Regions from separate parts of the Halobacillus ihumii genome, predicted to be linked through region 1. Evidence: a T-box and tRNA genes for the amino acid it is inferred to sense, from the RefSeq annotation. Region 1 holds a T-box; the other holds one or more tRNA genes.
What was found. A T-box is a leader RNA that pairs with one kind of tRNA and senses whether it is charged. The one in region 1 lies ahead of ileS (isoleucine--tRNA ligase), so its partner is inferred to be a tRNA-Ile.

Region 1 (8,843 bases):
TGATCCAATTACGGCTGTGCTCATTCCCATGAACCCGAATAGGATAGCCACAAGAGCTGCTCCTCCGATGACAAACACGCTGTAAACTTTCGTTATAGCCAGGACCCCGATATTTTCACCATACGTCGTATTCGGCGGACCCCCAAGGCATGAAGCCATCATCGTCGCGACACCATCCCCAAGAATAGATCGGTTTAGTCCTGGATCCTTTAAAAAGTTCTTACCGACAACCTTGGATAATACCATTTGATCGCCAATATGTTCCGTAATTGTTACGAGAGCAAAAGGCACCATGACTAGTACGATATGCCAGCTGAATACTTCTGTCGGTGAGAAATCCTTGAATGGGATAAGAAATTCCGGCATCTGGAAGAGTGCTTGAAAAATACCTCCAATTGAGCCTGCCGATACAATGTTCTGCCACTCCGCCTGAATCTGAGTAGTGTCGACAATCCCTTGTGTCCATGCAAACAGATAGCCGCCAATAATTCCGAATAAGATCGGCAGCAGGCTTAAAAATCCTCTTAGAAAGACGGTAGCCAAGATTGTAATTCCTAACGTGACGAGCGCTACGGTAAAGTGTGTAGCACTGTACACTTGTCCTTCACCTGGCAAATACATGGCCATATCAATTGCCGTGGAGGATAGTCCTAAGCCAATGACAATGATGACTGGTCCTACTACAACCGGAGGCAGTAATTTAATCAGCCAATTTAATCCGAATATGGATATAAGTAAGGCCACTGCTCCGTACACAAGCCCTGCTAAAAAGCTGCCAATCATGGCTCCAGCTATACCGCTTGTCTTCGATACTTCTACAATAGGATAAATGAAAGCAAAACTTGAGCCAAGGTAAGCTGGAATCCTTCCTCTTGTAATGAGCAGATAAGCCAATGTTCCAAAACCGCTTGAAACGAGTGCGACGGCTGGTGATAAACCGGTTAGAAATGGTACCAGTATCGTTGCACCAAACATGGCGAAAAGATGCTGAATGCTTAATGTGATCCATTTATGTGCTTTCGGTATTTCTCGAATCCCGATTGTTCCTTCTGTTGAGTTCATACCATTTCCTCCTTTTATTTGCGCTGTTTTCCGCAGAACGGGCGGTTTTTAGTCGAATTCTCTAAGCGCCCCGCTCCGCTTATGCGTGTCAGGTCTAAACGCCCCTCTCCGCTTTTCGTATAAAAAAACCTCTTTGCATAAAGGTACGCAAAGAGGTGGGCGCATCGGTGGACGCGCTTTTCATTTACGACCTTTTAAGCCTCACGGGACTTCCATTAAAGGTGTAACATCTATTTATTTTTCGGAAATATATACTTCATCAGCTGCGTCGGTTTCTGACAGTGAGACGGTCACTACTTCATTAAGTGAAGTAGGCACATTCTTCCCAACATAATCCGCACGAATCGGAAGTTCGCGATGGCCGCGATCAACCAGAACTGCTAACTGTATTTGTGATGGCCTTCCATAATCCATTAGAGCGTCCATTGCGGCACGCACCGTACGGCCCGTATAAAGCACATCATCTACTAAAATTACTTTTTTGTTCGTTATATCCTCGGAAATGTTTGTTTCTTTAACATCCGGGTCAGCTTGATTTCCTTTTTTCGAAAGATCATCACGATAGAGAGTAATATCGAGTTCGCCTCCAGGAAGCGAATCTCCTTCAATGCTCTCAATTTTTGAACGGAGACGCTCAGCTATCGGAACTCCGCGTGTTTTGATCCCGACAAGGACAACATCTTCCACGCCTTTATTTTTCTCAATGATCTCGTGGGAAATCCTCGTAAGAGCCCGTCGAATCGCTGCATCATCAAGTACTGTTGCCTTTCTCTCCATCTGCTCACCCCTATTCATAACAAAAGCCCTTTTTCCACATGAAGGCAGAAAAAGGGCTTAACCACACAAGGTGTGAACCGAACCTTTTTAGCCTCACGGGACTATCATTAAAGGACTATTTTATTCTAATAGGAATTATGGCAAACTTGCAGAGATTTGTCAACTTCTATTTCTTAGATGTTGAATGGTTTTCGTGAATTCCGCTGGTGGTTCAATTTCAAACGTCAACCGCTCGCCTGACGTGGGGTGATCAAATCCCAAGGTTTTCGCATGAAGGGCTTGTCCGTTCAAATCAAGCGTTTTTCGCGGACCGTATTTAGGGTCACCTGCCAGCGGATGATTAATATAGCGCATATGAACACGAATTTGATGGGTTCTTCCCGTCTCCAATGTACATTCAACGAGAGTGAATTCAGGAAAATGATCAAGTACTTTGAAGTGTGTGACCGCATCTCGGCCTCCTTCAACGACTGCCATACGCTGACGGTCTTTCGTATCACGTCCAATCGGAGCATCGATCGTGCCATATTCATGAGAGATCGACCCGTGAACAATTGCTATATATTTTCGTTCCACTGTTTTGTCCCTAAGTTGTGTAACAAGAGACTCATGAGCACGATCATTTTTGGCCACCATCAATAGTCCACTCGTATCTTTATCAATCCGATGCACAATACCCAGACGCTCTACGCCATTGATTCCTGACAAATCATCACAATGATACAGCAAGGCGTTCACGAGCGTTCCACTCTCATGGCCGGCTGAAGGGTGAACGACCATCCCAGAAGGCTTATTGACAACAATTACATCACGATCCTCATACACAATTTCAAGATCGATGTTTTCTGCCTTTAGCTCTAATGGCTTGGGTTCAGGGATTGTCCAGGTAATCACATCTCCCGCTTGAATTTTGTAATTACTTTTGACAGGTTGTTCGTTGACTAATACGAGATCCTCTTTTAACCAGCCCTGCACTTGGGACCTGGAAGCATCGTCGATGATGTCCGCTAACAATTTATCAATTCTTTTGGATTGGTCAGTATCTTTCGCCTGATAAGTTTCACTCATGCTTTTACTCCTTTTTTCTGGCGTCGTTCATCAATAAATGTAGCAATGAGCACAAAGATCACGCCTACAACGAGTGATGAATCCGCGACATTAAAGATCGGAAAATTATAGTTTCCAATATAGAAATTAAGAAAATCAACGACTTCTTTTCGAAATAACCGATCAATGAAGTTCCCAATTGCACCGCCTAGTATTAAGGCTAGAGCCACTCCCACGAAGCTGCTTTGTTTCGCGTATTGACCCATATAATAAATAATCACACCAATTACGATGACGGTAACAATGTAGAAAAACCACATTTGACCCTGCAGGATTCCCCAGGCCGCCCCTTGATTTCGATGGGAGGTGATGTAAAAGAAGTTCTCAATAACAGGAATGGATTCACGTATCTCCATAGTTCGTACAATAATCCACTTAGTCAGTTGATCAAGCACGATAATCGCAGCAGCAATCAAATAGAATATGTACATAACCGGCCTCCATTATTATTTTCCTTTGTTATTGTATCATAAAATGAAAGGAAGCGGAGAGACCAGGGTCACATGTCTTCACTCAGACTAGCTCGGCATTCATCAGGCCCATGTTTTGTCTACAATTAGTTTAATAACCTCAGGGAAAAATTATTGACTTATGGTGCCTAACGTGGTTAACTAATCATAGAATTCCAAAGGGGAGTAGCTTTAACAGTAACTGTCGTCATTACAGAGTGGGTAAAATCATTCTCGGCATTACTGGCAACTACGGTATTGTTAGCAAGACCTTTGACCATGTTGAATGGTGAAAGGTCTTGTTTTTTGTGGTCTATACCAGTTCAACTTGGAAATGCATTCATCTTATATTGTCGTCTTGAAAGGAGAAATCAACATGGAATCAATCTGGCTGGAATATGGCTGGACCTTACTGGTGTTAATTGGTCTGGAGGGTATCTTATCTGCTGATAACGCCCTTGTGCTTGCGGTGATCGCCAAGCACTTACCAGAAAATGAGAAAAAACGTGCGATCGACTATGGTATTCTTATGGCCTTTATTTTCCGATTCGCTGCCATCTTCCTAATCTCATTTTTGGCAGGTGTCTGGCAAGTTCAGGCAATTGGAGCAGCTTACCTTATCTACCTCGGTGTCAAACACGTATATGCTACATTTTTCGTTAAGAAAAATGAAGGTGAAGAAAGTGAGGAAGATAAAGCTGGAGCCGGTTTCTGGCCTACTGTAGCAAAAATCGGGATTGCCGATGTGGCTTTTGCGATCGATTCTATCCTGGCAGCCGTGGCCCTTGCCGTAACATTACCAGCTACACCACTTCCCCAGTTTGGAGGAATGGATGGCGGTAAATATGCGGTAATCGTCATCGCCACGATCGCAGGACTGGTACTTATTAAATTTGCAGCCAACTGGTTTGTACAACTTCTTGAAAAACGTCCTGGCTTAGAGACAGCAGCCTATTTGATCGTGACATGGGTAGGTGTGAAACTAGCTATTATTACACTGTCCCACCACAATGTCGGCATACTGCCAGAAACATTTGCTCACAGCACAATTTGGACAATTATTTTCTGGACCGTACTACTTACCATCGCAATCGGCGGCTGGTTCCTTTCTGATAAGAGCAAGTCACAGAAAGAGTATTCTAATTCTAATTAGAAGTCATTTCATTAAAACTTATGCAAAAGCCCTAACTTCTGAATCAGAGGTTAGGGCTTTTTAGTATCGTTCGGTCTAGTGAAATTGACACTATGGATTTGATCTGGGGGCCGGGTAGCTCGTTCGGACTTAGCACATGAGGGTTCGACCCTGGCGTGCGGAGGTTCGGACCTAGCTCACGGAGGCTCGACCCTAGCGCGTGGAGGTTCGGACTTAGCTCGCAGGGGCTCGACCCTGGCGCGCGGGGGTTCGGACCTAGCGCATGAGAGTTCGCCCCTAACACACGGAGGTTCGGCCTTAACACACGGGGATTCGGCTCTAGCGATCAGTTATTCTACCCAATGGCCAGAGTCTGCCCCCTTCACACAAAAAAATGTGCCGCCCCATCAACGAGAGCGGCACACTTTATTTACACTTCGTAATGTTCTTTCACAACGGTTGCACAACGCACACACAATTCTGGATGATTCTGATCTTTTCCAATATCATCAGAGGATACCCAGCAGCGCTCACATTTTTCCCCGTCATGCTTCACAACTTCTACGTCCACATGCTCATAAGATTGAGCTTCTTTTGCCTCCGTCGCAACGGTTGCGTCCGATACAATCAGAAGCTGATGGAGGTGCTCAATGCTCGTAAGGACTTCACGGGTTTTGTCATCCTTAGGTATCAGAGTCACACGAGCCTCAAGTGATTTTCCGATCACTTTTTCATTACGAGCGACTTCAAGTGCTTTTAACACGTCATCGCGTACTTCCATGAAGTGATCCCATTTCTCAACGAGTGACGCATCGACAGGATCATTGGCTTCCGGCATATCCGTCAGCTGGACACTAGCTGCATCTGCTCCTAGAATAAAGCGCCAAGTCTCATCAGCCGTATGCGGGATAATCGGTGACATCAGCTTCACGAGAGAAGTTAAAATCTTATAATAAACCGTCTGGATGCTGCGACGGTAAGGATGATTTTTCGCTTCAATATACAGAATATCTTTAGCAAAGTCTAAATAGAATGAACTTAGATCAATGGTACAGAAATTGTGTACCTTGTTATAAACTACCGAAAACTCGTAGTCATCATATGCATGGCGAACGTCATCTACAAGCGTATGGAGACGATGCAGCATATATTGATCCACTTCCTGGAGCTTCTCGTCGCTAACCATGTCTGTGGTTGGATCAAAATCGTGCAGATTACCGAGTAAAAAGCGGAAGGTATTACGAACTTTACGGTAAACTTCAGCTACTTGTTTTAAAATTTTATCAGAAATTCTCACATCAGCTTGATAATCCGCAGAGGCAACCCAAAGACGAATAATATCAGCACCAAGCTGTTTCATCACTTTGTCAGGAATGATGACATTTCCAAGCGACTTACTCATCTTGCGTCCATTTCCATCAAGAGCAAATCCATGACTCAGGATACCTTTGAACGGTGCCTTTCCTGTAACTGCAACAGAGGTCGATAACGAAGAGTTAAACCAGCCTCTGTATTGGTCGGATCCTTCGAGATAAAGATCAGCAGGGCGATTCAGCTCTTCCCTTTGATGCAGGACACCTTGATGGGAAGATCCAGAATCAAACCATACGTCCATAATATCCGTCTCTTTCGTAAACTCACCATTTGGACTATATTCTGACGTAAATCCTTCAGGAAGCAAGTCTTTCGCTTCACGCTCAAACCAGACATTAGAACCGTGTTCACGGAACAGCTCAGATACGTGAGTAATTGTCTCATCTGTAATAATAGGTGTGCCATTTTCAGCATAGAAGACAGGGATCGGCACGCCCCACGTGCGCTGACGGGAAATACACCAGTCCTGACGGTCGCGAACCATATTATACAAACGGGTTTCTCCCCATTTAGGCGTCCATTTTACCTGATTGATTTCCTCCAATAGTTCTTCACGGAAATCTTTAATTGAAGCAAACCATTGATCCGTAGCCCGGAAAATAGTCGGCTTCTTCGTACGCCAATCGTGCGGATAGGAGTGTGTAATAAATTCAAGGCTTAACAAGGCACCTGATTCTTTCAGCTCATCCGTGATCGGTTTGTTAGCTTTATCATAGAACATTCCTTCATACCCCGGAGCTTCCTCTGTGAAGACACCTTTATGATCGACAGGGCAAAGCACATCAAGACCATACTGCTGCCCTACCCAGAAGTCATCTTCCCCGTGACCTGGGGCAGTGTGCACACATCCCGTACCACCGTCGACGGTAACGTGGTCCCCTAGAACGACTAGTGATTCACGATCATACAATGGATGTTTGGCGGTTATACGATCCGCTTCTTTTCCTTTGAAAATCTGTTTCACTTCATAATCTGTCCACTCAAGCTTTTCAGCTACTGTGTCTAGCAAATCGCGAGCAATGATAAATTTATTTTGACCGACTTGAACGACTGCGTAATCATAGCCCGGATTTAAAGCAATCCCTAAGTTAGACGGAATCGTCCAAGGCGTTGTCGTCCAGATGATAAACTTTTCATCGCCTTCCAGTAGTCCTTTACCATCTTTAACGTCAAACGCTACATAAATAGATGGAGAACGCTTATCCTGATATTCAATTTCTGCTTCAGCTAAAGCAGATTCAGAAGATGGAGACCAGAAAACTGGCTTAAGACCTTTATAAATATATCCTTTCTTAGCCATGTCGCCGAATACCTTAATTTGTTCGGCCTCATAATCTTTATTTAATGTAATATAAGGGTTATCCCAGTCACCGCGAACACCCATACGTTTAAATTCTTTTCGCTGACTGTCAAGCTGACCTAGAGCATACTCGGCACAGCGCTCACGGAATTCCGCAACAGACATTTTTTTGCGATCTACCTTTTTCTTAGCTAACGCTGATTCGATTGGCAACCCGTGCGTATCCCAGCCAGGAACGTATGGAGCATGGTAGCCGGCCATGGATTTATATCGTACAATAAAATCTTTTAGTGACTTATTTAACGCATGCCCCATGTGCAGGCTTCCGTTGGCGTAGGGAGGTCCATCATGCAGCACGAACAACGGACGTCCCTCTGTTCGTTTTTGGACTTCCTGATAAATATTTAATTCTTCCCACGTTTTCTGCATTTCCGGTTCACGATTCGGTAAATTGCCTCGCATCGGAAATTCTGTTTTAGGCATCAGCAATGTTTCTTTGTAATTCATAGATGCTCCTCCTTCGTTTTCATAGAACTAAATCGCAAGCTGCCTGGGTGCCGGGAAACGGGCTACCCAACTTCGCTTGCCAGCAAAATGATCCTGCCTTTAAATGGATATCTAATGACGATAAAAAAGCCTTCTCATCCCTAATAAAGGGACGAGAAGGCTCGCGTTACCACCCTAATCAATCAGCTGGAACGCAGCTGATTCACTTGTCTTATTCGTATCGTGAATGACTCGACTACATCTACTGCTACAAGGTTCGACGTAGTAACTCAAGGGGGATTTTCCAACAGAGGCAAGCTTCGGTCTTCCACCATCACCGAATCGCTTCAAGAGTCCCTGCATCCCTGACGTACTTTCCCTATCATCGTTTGATTCATATTCAATTATCCCGGCCAAATAGACATGGGAGTTTCACTTTATGCTTATGCATTATATGTAATCCCGTTCAAGAAGTCAAGTGTTATTTATTTGCCAGCTCTTCTTTTAAGTCAATTTCTTCATCAAATTCAGTTTCAAAGAGATGATCCCAGTCATCATTATCAATCATATCCACTTGTGCTTCAACGAGCATGCGCAGCCTCATCTTAAACACTTTAGCTTGTTTCTTCATTTCTTCAACTTCTACTGAAATTCTTCTGGATTTCTCTAAAGCCTCATTAATAATCCGGTCTGCATTTTTTTCTGCTTCGCGTACGATAAGTTTAGATTCTTTCGTCGCGCTATTTTTAACTTCTTCCGCGGTTTCCTGCGCAACAAGAATGGATTTATTCAGCGTGGTTTCAATTGTGTTGAAGTGACCTAGACGTTCATTCATCTGTTCGACTTCACGTTCGAGTTCTTTCTTCTTACGAATGACGATTTCATAATCTTTGATGACTTGATCTAGAAATTCATTGACTTCATCCTCATCATATCCCCTGAACCCGCGTGTAAATTCTTTATTGTGAATATCAAGTGGTGTTAAAGGCACACCGGCCACCTCCCTATAAGTTCGATACAAATAGCACTAGTTACTTCTTTCGACAGTCATTCGTGTAATTCCTCTAAATTCATCCAATTAATTTAGAAATCGTCACACGATATTTTTCTTTCTTCGTCATGCCATTAATTTGGTCTACTCTGCTTCTTCCGCTTC
Region 2 (8,843 bases), 1.6 Mb from region 1:
ACATAGACGCCATCAAGACCAAAACCGTTCATTTCTTCTTGAAAACTTTTAACAGTTGCATGCCCCTCAGCAATCCCAGGCTGATTGGTAAAGGAAAATAACTTCACACCATTCTCTTGCACCTCACAAAACTTAGCTTGAACACCCGGGTACAATTGAAATTCACCTGGATACTCAATTCTATCTGAGCCCCCCATAGTTCCATCACGATCGACAAAAATAGCTTTCACTAGTTTTCTCTCCTTTATGAAAGGATTTTTATATATTAGTAAGAACCAGAACGCATTAAAAAAAGCTGATATCTATCATGATATCAGCTTAAGCTTATATGTATTGGTGGAGCCTAGCGGGATCGAACCGCTGACCTCCTGCGTGCAAAGCAGGCGCTCTCCCAGCTGAGCTAAGGCCCCTAGAGTATTAATGAGAGACGGAATTGCTTATGCAATATCCGTCTCTCGGGATGAGCCATGGAGGGCTCGAACCTCCGACCCTCTGATTAAAAGTCAGATGCTCTACCAACTGAGCTAATGGCTCATATTTAATAATGACGCTCATACTTTCGTAAGTGATGCTCGTCGTGTTGCAAGGAAAACAGTGAAGCCGCACTCCTCGCAAGCCTGCAAGGAAGTAACGCAAGTAGCTGGCTTGCTCTACCAACTGAGCTAATGGCTCGTATTGAATAATGACGCTCATACTTTCGTAAGTCACACTCATCGTAAAAAGTATTCCTCTAAGTCAGTAACAAGAACGTTTATGTATTTCCTGTTAAATAAAAAAAGCCTTATTCCCTATTAAGATAAAATGGCTGGGCCAGCTGGATTCGAACCAGCGCATGACGGTACCAAAAACCGTTGCCTTACCGCTTGGCTATGGCCCAACATTACAAAAATAGTATGTACTGTTTAATAAATCTTATACGCTAAAAGATGTAATTTAATAATTAAATGGTGGAGGGAGCAGGACTCGAACCTGCGAACCCGATGGGAGCGGATTTACAGTCCGCCGCGTTTGGCCAACTTCGCTATCCCTCCATTGTTATACAAGCGTTAATGGTGCCGGCCAGAGGACTTGAACCCCCAACCTACTGATTACAAATCAGTTGCTCTGCCAGTTGAGCTAGGCCGGCGATAAATGGTGGAGGATGCAGGGCTCGAACCTGCGACCCCTTGCTTGTAAGGCAAGTGCTCTCCCAGCTGAGCTAATCCTCCGGGTTTTATGTAACAAGGCTTGGCAGTGTCCTACTCTCACGGGGATCAACCCGACTACCATCGGCGCTGAAGAGCTTAACTGCTGTGTTCGGCATGGGAACAGGTGTGACCTCTTCGCCGTCACCACCAAACCTTATTATTTTTCAAGGACAAGATATATTATATGACCCTTGAAAGAAAATTTCAAGGTTTTTTTTGAAAACCTTCAAAACTGGATAAGACATTCAAGTTATCAAACATTTAATGTGTACGTTTTCCTTATAGTTAAGTCATCGATTGATTAGTATCCGTCAGCTCCACGTGTCACCACGCTTCCACCTCGGACCTATCGACCTCATCGTCTCTGAGGAATCTTACTTACTTGGCGTAAGGGGAAATCTCATCTCAAGGGGGGCTTCATGCTTAGATGCTTTCAGCACTTATCCCGTCCACACGTAGCTACCCAGCGATGCTCCTGGCGGAACAACTGGTACACCAGCGGTGTGTCCATCCCGGTCCTCTCGTACTAAGGACAGCTCCTTTCAGATTTCCAACGCCCACGACGGATAGGGACCGAACTGTCTCACGACGTTCTGAACCCAGCTCGCGTACCGCTTTAATGGGCGAACAGCCCAACCCTTGGGACCGACTACAGCCCCAGGATGCGATGAGCCGACATCGAGGTGCCAAACCTCCCCGTCGATGTGGACTCTTGGGGGAGATAAGCCTGTTATCCCCGGGGTAGCTTTTATCCGTTGAGCGACGGCCCTTCCATACGGTACCGCCGGATCACTAAGCCCGACTTTCGTCCCTGCTCGACTTGTAAGTCTCGCAGTCAAGCTCCCTTGTGCCTTTACACTCTGCGAATGATTTCCAACCATTCTGAGGGAACCTTTGGGCGCCTCCGTTACTCTTTAGGAGGCGACCGCCCCAGTCAAACTGCCCACCTGACACTGTCTCCGAACCGGATCACGGTCCTGGGTTAGAATGTCCGTACAGCCAGGGTGGTATCCCACCAGCGCCTCCACCGAAGCTAGCGCTCCGGTTTCTCAGGCTCCCACCTATCCTGTACAAGCTGTACCAACATTCAATATCAGGCTACAGTAAAGCTCCACGGGGTCTTTCCGTCCTGTCGCGGGTAATGCGCATCTTCACGCATAGTATAATTTCACCGGGTCTCTCGTTGAGACAGTGCCCAAGTCGTTGCACCTTTCGTGCGGGTCGGAACTTACCCGACAAGGAATTTCGCTACCTTAGGACCGTTATAGTTACGGCCGCCGTTTACTGGGGCTTCGGTTCAACGCTTCGCGCTTACGCGCTAACGCATCCCCTTAACCTTCCAGCACCGGGCAGGTGTCAGCCCCTATACTTCGCCTTACGGCTTCGCAGAGACCTGTGTTTTTGGTAAACAGTCGCTTGGGCCTTTTCACTGCGGCTCCTCGGCAGAGGAGCACCCCTTCTCCCGAAGTTACGGGGTCATTTTGCCGAGTTCCTTAACGAGAGTTCTCCCGCTCACCTTAGGATCCTCTCCTCGCCTACCTGTGTTGGTTTGCGGTACGGGCGCCTCTTTCCTCACTAGAGGATTTTCTTGGCAGTGTGAACTCAGGAGCTTCGGTACTTTAGTTCCCTCCCCATCACAGCTTGACGTTGCCGAGTGGATTTGCCTGCCTCGACCGTCTCACTGCTTGGACGCACACATCCAATGGTGCGCTCTCCTTATCCTCCTGCGTCCCCCCGTCGTTCAAACGGAAAGGAGGCGGTACAGGAATATCAACCTGTTGTCCATCGCCTACGCCTTTCGGCCTCGGCTTAGGTCCCGACTAACCCTGAGAGGACGAGCCTTCCTCAGGAAACCTTGGGCTTTCGGTGAAAGAGATTCTCACTCTTTGTTCGCTACTCATACCGGCATTCTCACTTCTAAGCGCTCCACCAGTCCTTACGGTCTGACTTCGCCGCCCTTAGAACGCTCTCCTACCACTGATCCGTTCGGATCAATCCGCAGCTTCGGTGGTGTGTTTAGCCCCGGTATATTTTCGGCGCAGAGTCACTCGACCAGTGAGCTATTACGCACTCTTTCAATGATGGCTGCTTCTAAGCCAACATCCTGGTTGTCTAAGCAACTCCACATCCTTTTCCACTTAACACACACTTAGGGACCTTAGCTGGCGGTCTGGGCTGTTTCCCTCTCGACCATGAACCTTATCACCCATGGTCTGACTCCCAGAACAAAGTCGTTGGCATTCGGAGTTTGACTGAATTCGGTAACCCGGTAGGGGCCCCTCGTCCAATCAGTGCTCTACCTCCAAGACTTTCTATTCTGAGGCTAGCCCTAAAGCTATTTCGGAGAGAACCAGCTATCTCCGTGTTCGATTGGCATTTCACCCCTACCCACACCTCATCCCCGCAATTTTCAACTTGCGTGGGTTCGGGCCTCCAGTCAGTGTTACCTGACCTTCACCCTGGACATGGGTAGATCACACGGTTTCGGGTCTACGACCGCATACTCATTCGCCCTATTCAGACTCGCTTTCGCTGCGGCTCCGCTTCTGACGCTTAACCTTGCATACAGTCGTAACTCGCCGGTTCATTCTACAAAAGGCACGCCGTCACCCATCAATGGGCTCCGACTACTTGTAGGCACACGGTTTCAGGTTCTCTTTCACTCCCCTTCCGGGGTGCTTTTCACCTTTCCCTCACGGTACTGGTTCACTATCGGTCACTAGGGAGTATTTAGCCTTGGGAGATGGTCCTCCCGGATTCCGACGGAATTCCTCGTGTTCCGCCGTACTCAGGATCCACTCCGGAGAAAAGAAGATGTCGATTACAGGGCTCTTACCTGCTCTGGCTGATCGTTCCAGATCGATTCATCTATCTTCTTTTTTGGTAACTCCAAAGGAGTGTCCTACAACCCCAGAAAGCAAGCTTTCTGGTTTGGGCTGATTCCGTTTCGCTCGCCGCTACTTGGGAAATCGCGTTTGCTTTCTCTTCCTCCGGGTACTGAGATGTTTCAGTTCCCCGGGTCTGCCTTCGTCTACCTATGTATTCAGTAAACGATCCTGCTCCATTACGAGCAGGGGGTTTCCCCATTCGGAAATCTTCGGTGCACAGCCTACTTACGGCTTCCCAAAGCATATCGGTGTTAGTCCCGTCCTTCATCGGCTCCTAGTACCAAGGCATCCACCGTGCGCCCTTATTCACTTAACTATCTGTGAAAAGACGTTTAAAAAATTGATGTTTGATGTCTTGTCATCCCGTGCGGATCTAACGATCCAACACGTTCTGAAATATCTTATCCAGTTTTCAAGGTTCATCCCATTCTAAGGGTTGCTTTTAAAACACAAGAATGTCATTGTGTTTTAAAGTTCATTATATGGTGGAGCCTAGCGGGATCGAACCGCTGACCTCCTGCGTGCAAAGCAGGCGCTCTCCCAGCTGAGCTAAGGCCCCGTTGAATGGTGGGCCTGAGTGGACTCGAACCACCGACCTCACGCTTATCAGGCGTGCGCTCTAACCAGCTGAGCTACAGGCCCATTCACAGGGATCATTATGTTTTTTGATCTCTCAAAACTGAACAACCAACCAGGTACGTCCTCCGTATGCGGCAGCTTCCGTCACCCGTAAGGGTGCTTCCGCCTTGCATATTTCCTTAGAAAGGAGGTGATCCAGCCGCACCTTCCGATACGGCTACCTTGTTACGACTTCACCCCAATCATTGGCCCCACCTTCGGCGGCTGGCTCCATAAAGGTTACCTCACCGACTTCGGGTGTTGCCAACTCTCGTGGTGTGACGGGCGGTGTGTACAAGGCCCGGGAACGTATTCACCGCGGCATGCTGATCCGCGATTACTAGCGATTCCGGCTTCATGCAGGCGAGTTGCAGCCTGCAATCCGAACTGAGAATGGTTTTATGGGATTTGCTACACCTTGCGGCTTCGCTGCCCTTTGTACCATCCATTGTAGCACGTGTGTAGCCCAGGTCATAAGGGGCATGATGATTTGACGTCATCCCCGCCTTCCTCCGGTTTGTCACCGGCAGTCACCTTAGAGTGCCCAACTCAATGCTGGCAACTAAGATTAGGGGTTGCGCTCGTTGCGGGACTTAACCCAACATCTCACGACACGAGCTGACGACAACCATGCACCACCTGTCACTTGGTCCCCGAAGGGAAGACCCTATCTCTAGGGTGGTCCAAGGATGTCAAGACCTGGTAAGGTTCTTCGCGTTGCTTCGAATTAAACCACATGCTCCACCGCTTGTGCGGGCCCCCGTCAATTCCTTTGAGTTTCAGCCTTGCGGCCGTACTCCCCAGGCGGAGTGCTTAATGCGTTAACTTCAGCACTAAGGGGTGGAAGCCCCCTAACACCTAGCACTCATCGTTTACGGCGTGGACTACCAGGGTATCTAATCCTGTTTGCTACCCACGCTTTCGCACCTCAGCGTCAGAAACAGACCAGAGAGTCGCCTTCGCCACTGGTGTTCCTCCACATATCTACGCATTTCACCGCTACACGTGGAATTCCACTCTCCTCTTCTGTCCTCAAGTTCCCCAGTTTCCAATGACCCTCCACGGTTGAGCCGTGGGCTTTCACATCAGACTTAAGAAACCGCCTGCGCGCGCTTTACGCCCAATAATTCCGGACAACGCTTGCCCCCTACGTATTACCGCGGCTGCTGGCACGTAGTTAGCCGGGGCTTCCTCGTTAGGTACCGTCAAGGTACCGCTCTATTCGCACGGTACTTGTTCTTCCCTAACAACAGAACTTTACGATCCGAAGACCTTCATCGTTCACGCGGCGTTGCTCCGTCAGACTTTCGTCCATTGCGGAAGATTCCCTACTGCTGCCTCCCGTAGGAGTCTGGGCCGTGTCTCAGTCCCAGTGTGGCCGATCACCCTCTCAGGTCGGCTACGCATCGTCGCCTTGGTGAGCTATTACCTCACCAACTAGCTAATGCGCCGCGGGCCCATCTGTAAGTGATAGCCAAAGGCCATCTTTTACCTCTCTCTCATGCGAAAAAAAGGATTACCCGGCATTAGCCCCGGTTTCCCGGAGTTATTCCGATCTTACAGGCAGGTTGCCCACGTGTTACTCACCCGTCCGCCGCTCATTCCACAGGCATTACCCCCGAAGGGGATCTGCCTGCTTCCTGCGCTCGACTTGCATGTATTAGGCACGCCGCCAGCGTTCGTCCTGAGCCAGGATCAAACTCTCCATAAAAGTTGAGAATGACTTGCTCATTTGCACACCGAATGTGCTTGTTTGAATTCCTTCTATATAATAGAAAGAATATGTTGACGTACTGGTTGGTTCATTCAGTTTTCAAAGATCAAATTAATTGGCTGTCGTTTTAGCGACAAGATTTATTCTATCGCGTCTAGATCATAAAGTCAACAACTTTTTTCAACAAAGTTATTTGTTTCTGAAAGGTCGATGTTGTTTCCGTTCGCCCTTTCCCGACAACGATTAATAATATAGCATAGAATGAAAAGATAGTGCAATAACTTTTAAGGAATTTCTCATATTTCTTTTACCTTTTTAACAGTTGACCAAACATAAAGGAAAATGGATCATGAAAAAAACCCGAAAAGCAGGCTTCGAGTTTTAAGGAAATGATTAAAATTATGACAGGACTTGTTTAGTCAACTTGATCTAACGTCAACTCCCTGGTGTCAGCGATAATCCAATCGGCCATGCGTAACGAGTCCGGGTCCCCTACGCCGACTGCATACATATCAGCCGCTTTAATAACTTGTACCCCTGCATGTGCATCTTCTACTCCTACACAATAATTAGGATCTACACCGAGTTGTGCCGCTGCAGTCAGGAAAATTTCTGGATCCGGCTTCCCTTTTTTCTTCCCCTTTCAGGTGCAGGCCGCCGTGCTTAAGGATCATATTTAAGGAGTCAACCCGGCTTACTCCTTTTAGCTCCTCATTAAATTCACGGTCAAATGGAATATTTAAATCATTGGCTAAGGCGCGCCAAGCTAAATAATGATATTCAGCCGTATCTGTGATCACTCCATCCAGATCAAAAATGATCGCTCTCATATGTTTCATCTATTCACACTTCTCTTCCCGTATTAAGTGAATATAACATAACAAAGTTAATTCTGCTCTTTCTTCCTCGGCATATATTGCAAGCATTCTTCCCGGCTTGCAAACCTTCTAAATAACTGAAATAACACTGCATATCTTTCTTCCATGGCAGCCTTTATTTCGGAATCAATCCGATGGTCCCCTAAATCAAACGTAATTTCCTCCATCTCCCTTTTTAACAAGTACTCTATTTCAAGCTGTTCATTATCATTAGTCATGAAACCGTACATTGTCTTCCACCCTCTTTCAAGTAACTCCTTTTATTTTTACCCTGTTTTTACGATTTCTAGCATAGTTTGTCCATATTTTTCATAAGCATGGACTATATATAGAGGTAAAAAGGAGTTGCTGTAGCGTGAGTTTTTATACGTGGAAAACAGATCGAATCAAACGTTATAGTCTAATTATTTTCCTTGCATTGTTTTGTGCATTTATGATGTGGATCGGCCAACGTAGTCAACTCCCTGTTTTTTCAAATGATGGCGAGTCGAAAGCTTTATCTAAAGGAAATGGTGATCAGCCATTTATCGCCTTAACGTTTAATATTAGCTGGGGAAATGAAAAGGTACATGATATCCTGGAAAAATTAAAAACTCACAAGGCGAAGGCTACATTCTTTCTTAGCGGGAGCTGGGCAGAACGACATCCGGACATTGTAGAAGAAATTCATGAAGGTAAACACGAAATTGCTATGATGGGATATGAATACGAAAGCTATGTAAAGATGGAGCCTGAGCAAATAAGAAAAGATATCCAAAAGGCAAAAGAGGCTTTTGAAAAATTAGGGTTTGAAGATATCAATTATTTGCGTCCCCCTCACGGTCACTTAAACCAGGAAATATTAACGGCCATCGAAAAAGAAGGGCTTGAAACAGTTCAGTGGAGCCTGAATCCGCGTGATTGGGAAAACCCTGGTACGAACGCAATCATAAATCAAATCATGGAGAATAGTTCAAAAGGGGATATTATATTGCTGCATGCTTCTGATTCAATCAAGCAAACAGCCAAAGCACTGGAAGTCATTATTCCGGGACTAAAACAAAAAGATCTTAAGTTTGTTACGATTACTGAATTAGTAAACGGTGGTCAGGCAAAAATTAAAGAAGAATGAAAAATAAGCGGCTAATAATGGCCGCTTATTTCACTTTAGATGTATGATTTGCTGTTAACCTGTGAAGCAATAAAAGCTGATAAGCATTACAAACAAATAAAGGAATAATCATTAACCATACGTAAGCACTTCCCTCAGCACGTAAGGCTGGAACCCATTCGACAGTTGTAACGACAACCATGAAAAATAAAGCTGGGATAAATGCCTTCCTATTCGTTTCCTTAGCCTTTAACCAAGCGACTAATAACGATAACAAGAATATAACGATGGCTGTCCATAAGAAGGGCCAAACCGATGCTTCTTCTGCTGCGCGATAGCGGAAGTAGATGAGGTCAAATAGCGTAAAGGCTACCAAGAAAACCTGGATTGATGGCCAAAAACTTCGAAAAACCCCTAACCCAAATTGATTAACCGTTAAGTATGCAAAAAAGCCCATTTGGCTGATGA

Region 2: it encodes a tRNA-Ile, which carries the amino acid that the T-box ahead of ileS (isoleucine--tRNA ligase) is inferred to sense. The anticodon was not compared.

Annotation. Positions count from the first base shown of each region.
Region 1 covers NZ_CACVAO010000001.1:3,892,962-3,901,804, reverse strand. Annotated here, with positions in the region: gene G6R08_RS19530 (solute carrier family 23 protein) at 1-1,062, opposite strand, end outside; gene pyrR (bifunctional pyr operon transcriptional regulator/uracil phosphoribosyltransferase PyrR) at 1,297-1,839, opposite strand; gene G6R08_RS19520 (RluA family pseudouridine synthase) at 1,999-2,907, opposite strand; gene lspA (signal peptidase II) at 2,904-3,377, opposite strand; gene G6R08_RS19510 (TerC family protein) at 3,772-4,548, shown strand; gene ileS (isoleucine--tRNA ligase) at 4,958-7,708, opposite strand; T-box leader at 7,853-8,082, opposite strand; gene G6R08_RS19500 (DivIVA domain-containing protein) at 8,169-8,678, opposite strand; gene G6R08_RS19495 (YlmH family RNA-binding protein) at 8,758-8,843, opposite strand, start outside.
Region 2 covers NZ_CACVAO010000001.1:2,297,867-2,306,709, reverse strand. Annotated here, with positions in the region: gene G6R08_RS11540 (HAD-IIIA family hydrolase) at 1-230, opposite strand, end outside; tRNA gene G6R08_RS11535 (tRNA-Ala) at 335-410, opposite strand; tRNA gene G6R08_RS11530 (tRNA-Lys) at 462-534, opposite strand; tRNA gene G6R08_RS11525 (tRNA-Gln) at 803-877, opposite strand; tRNA gene G6R08_RS11520 (tRNA-Tyr) at 946-1,031, opposite strand; tRNA gene G6R08_RS11515 (tRNA-Thr) at 1,051-1,126, opposite strand; tRNA gene G6R08_RS11510 (tRNA-Val) at 1,133-1,208, opposite strand; rRNA gene rrf (5S ribosomal RNA) at 1,226-1,339, opposite strand; rRNA gene G6R08_RS11500 (23S ribosomal RNA) at 1,469-4,391, opposite strand; tRNA gene G6R08_RS11495 (tRNA-Ala) at 4,559-4,634, opposite strand; tRNA gene G6R08_RS11490 (tRNA-Ile) at 4,641-4,717, opposite strand; rRNA gene G6R08_RS11485 (16S ribosomal RNA) at 4,838-6,404, opposite strand; partial or broken gene G6R08_RS11480 (HAD-IA family hydrolase) at 6,823-7,237, opposite strand; gene G6R08_RS11475 (hypothetical protein) at 7,294-7,515, opposite strand; gene pdaB (polysaccharide deacetylase family sporulation protein PdaB) at 7,641-8,396, shown strand; gene G6R08_RS11465 (KinB-signaling pathway activation protein) at 8,422-8,843, opposite strand, start outside.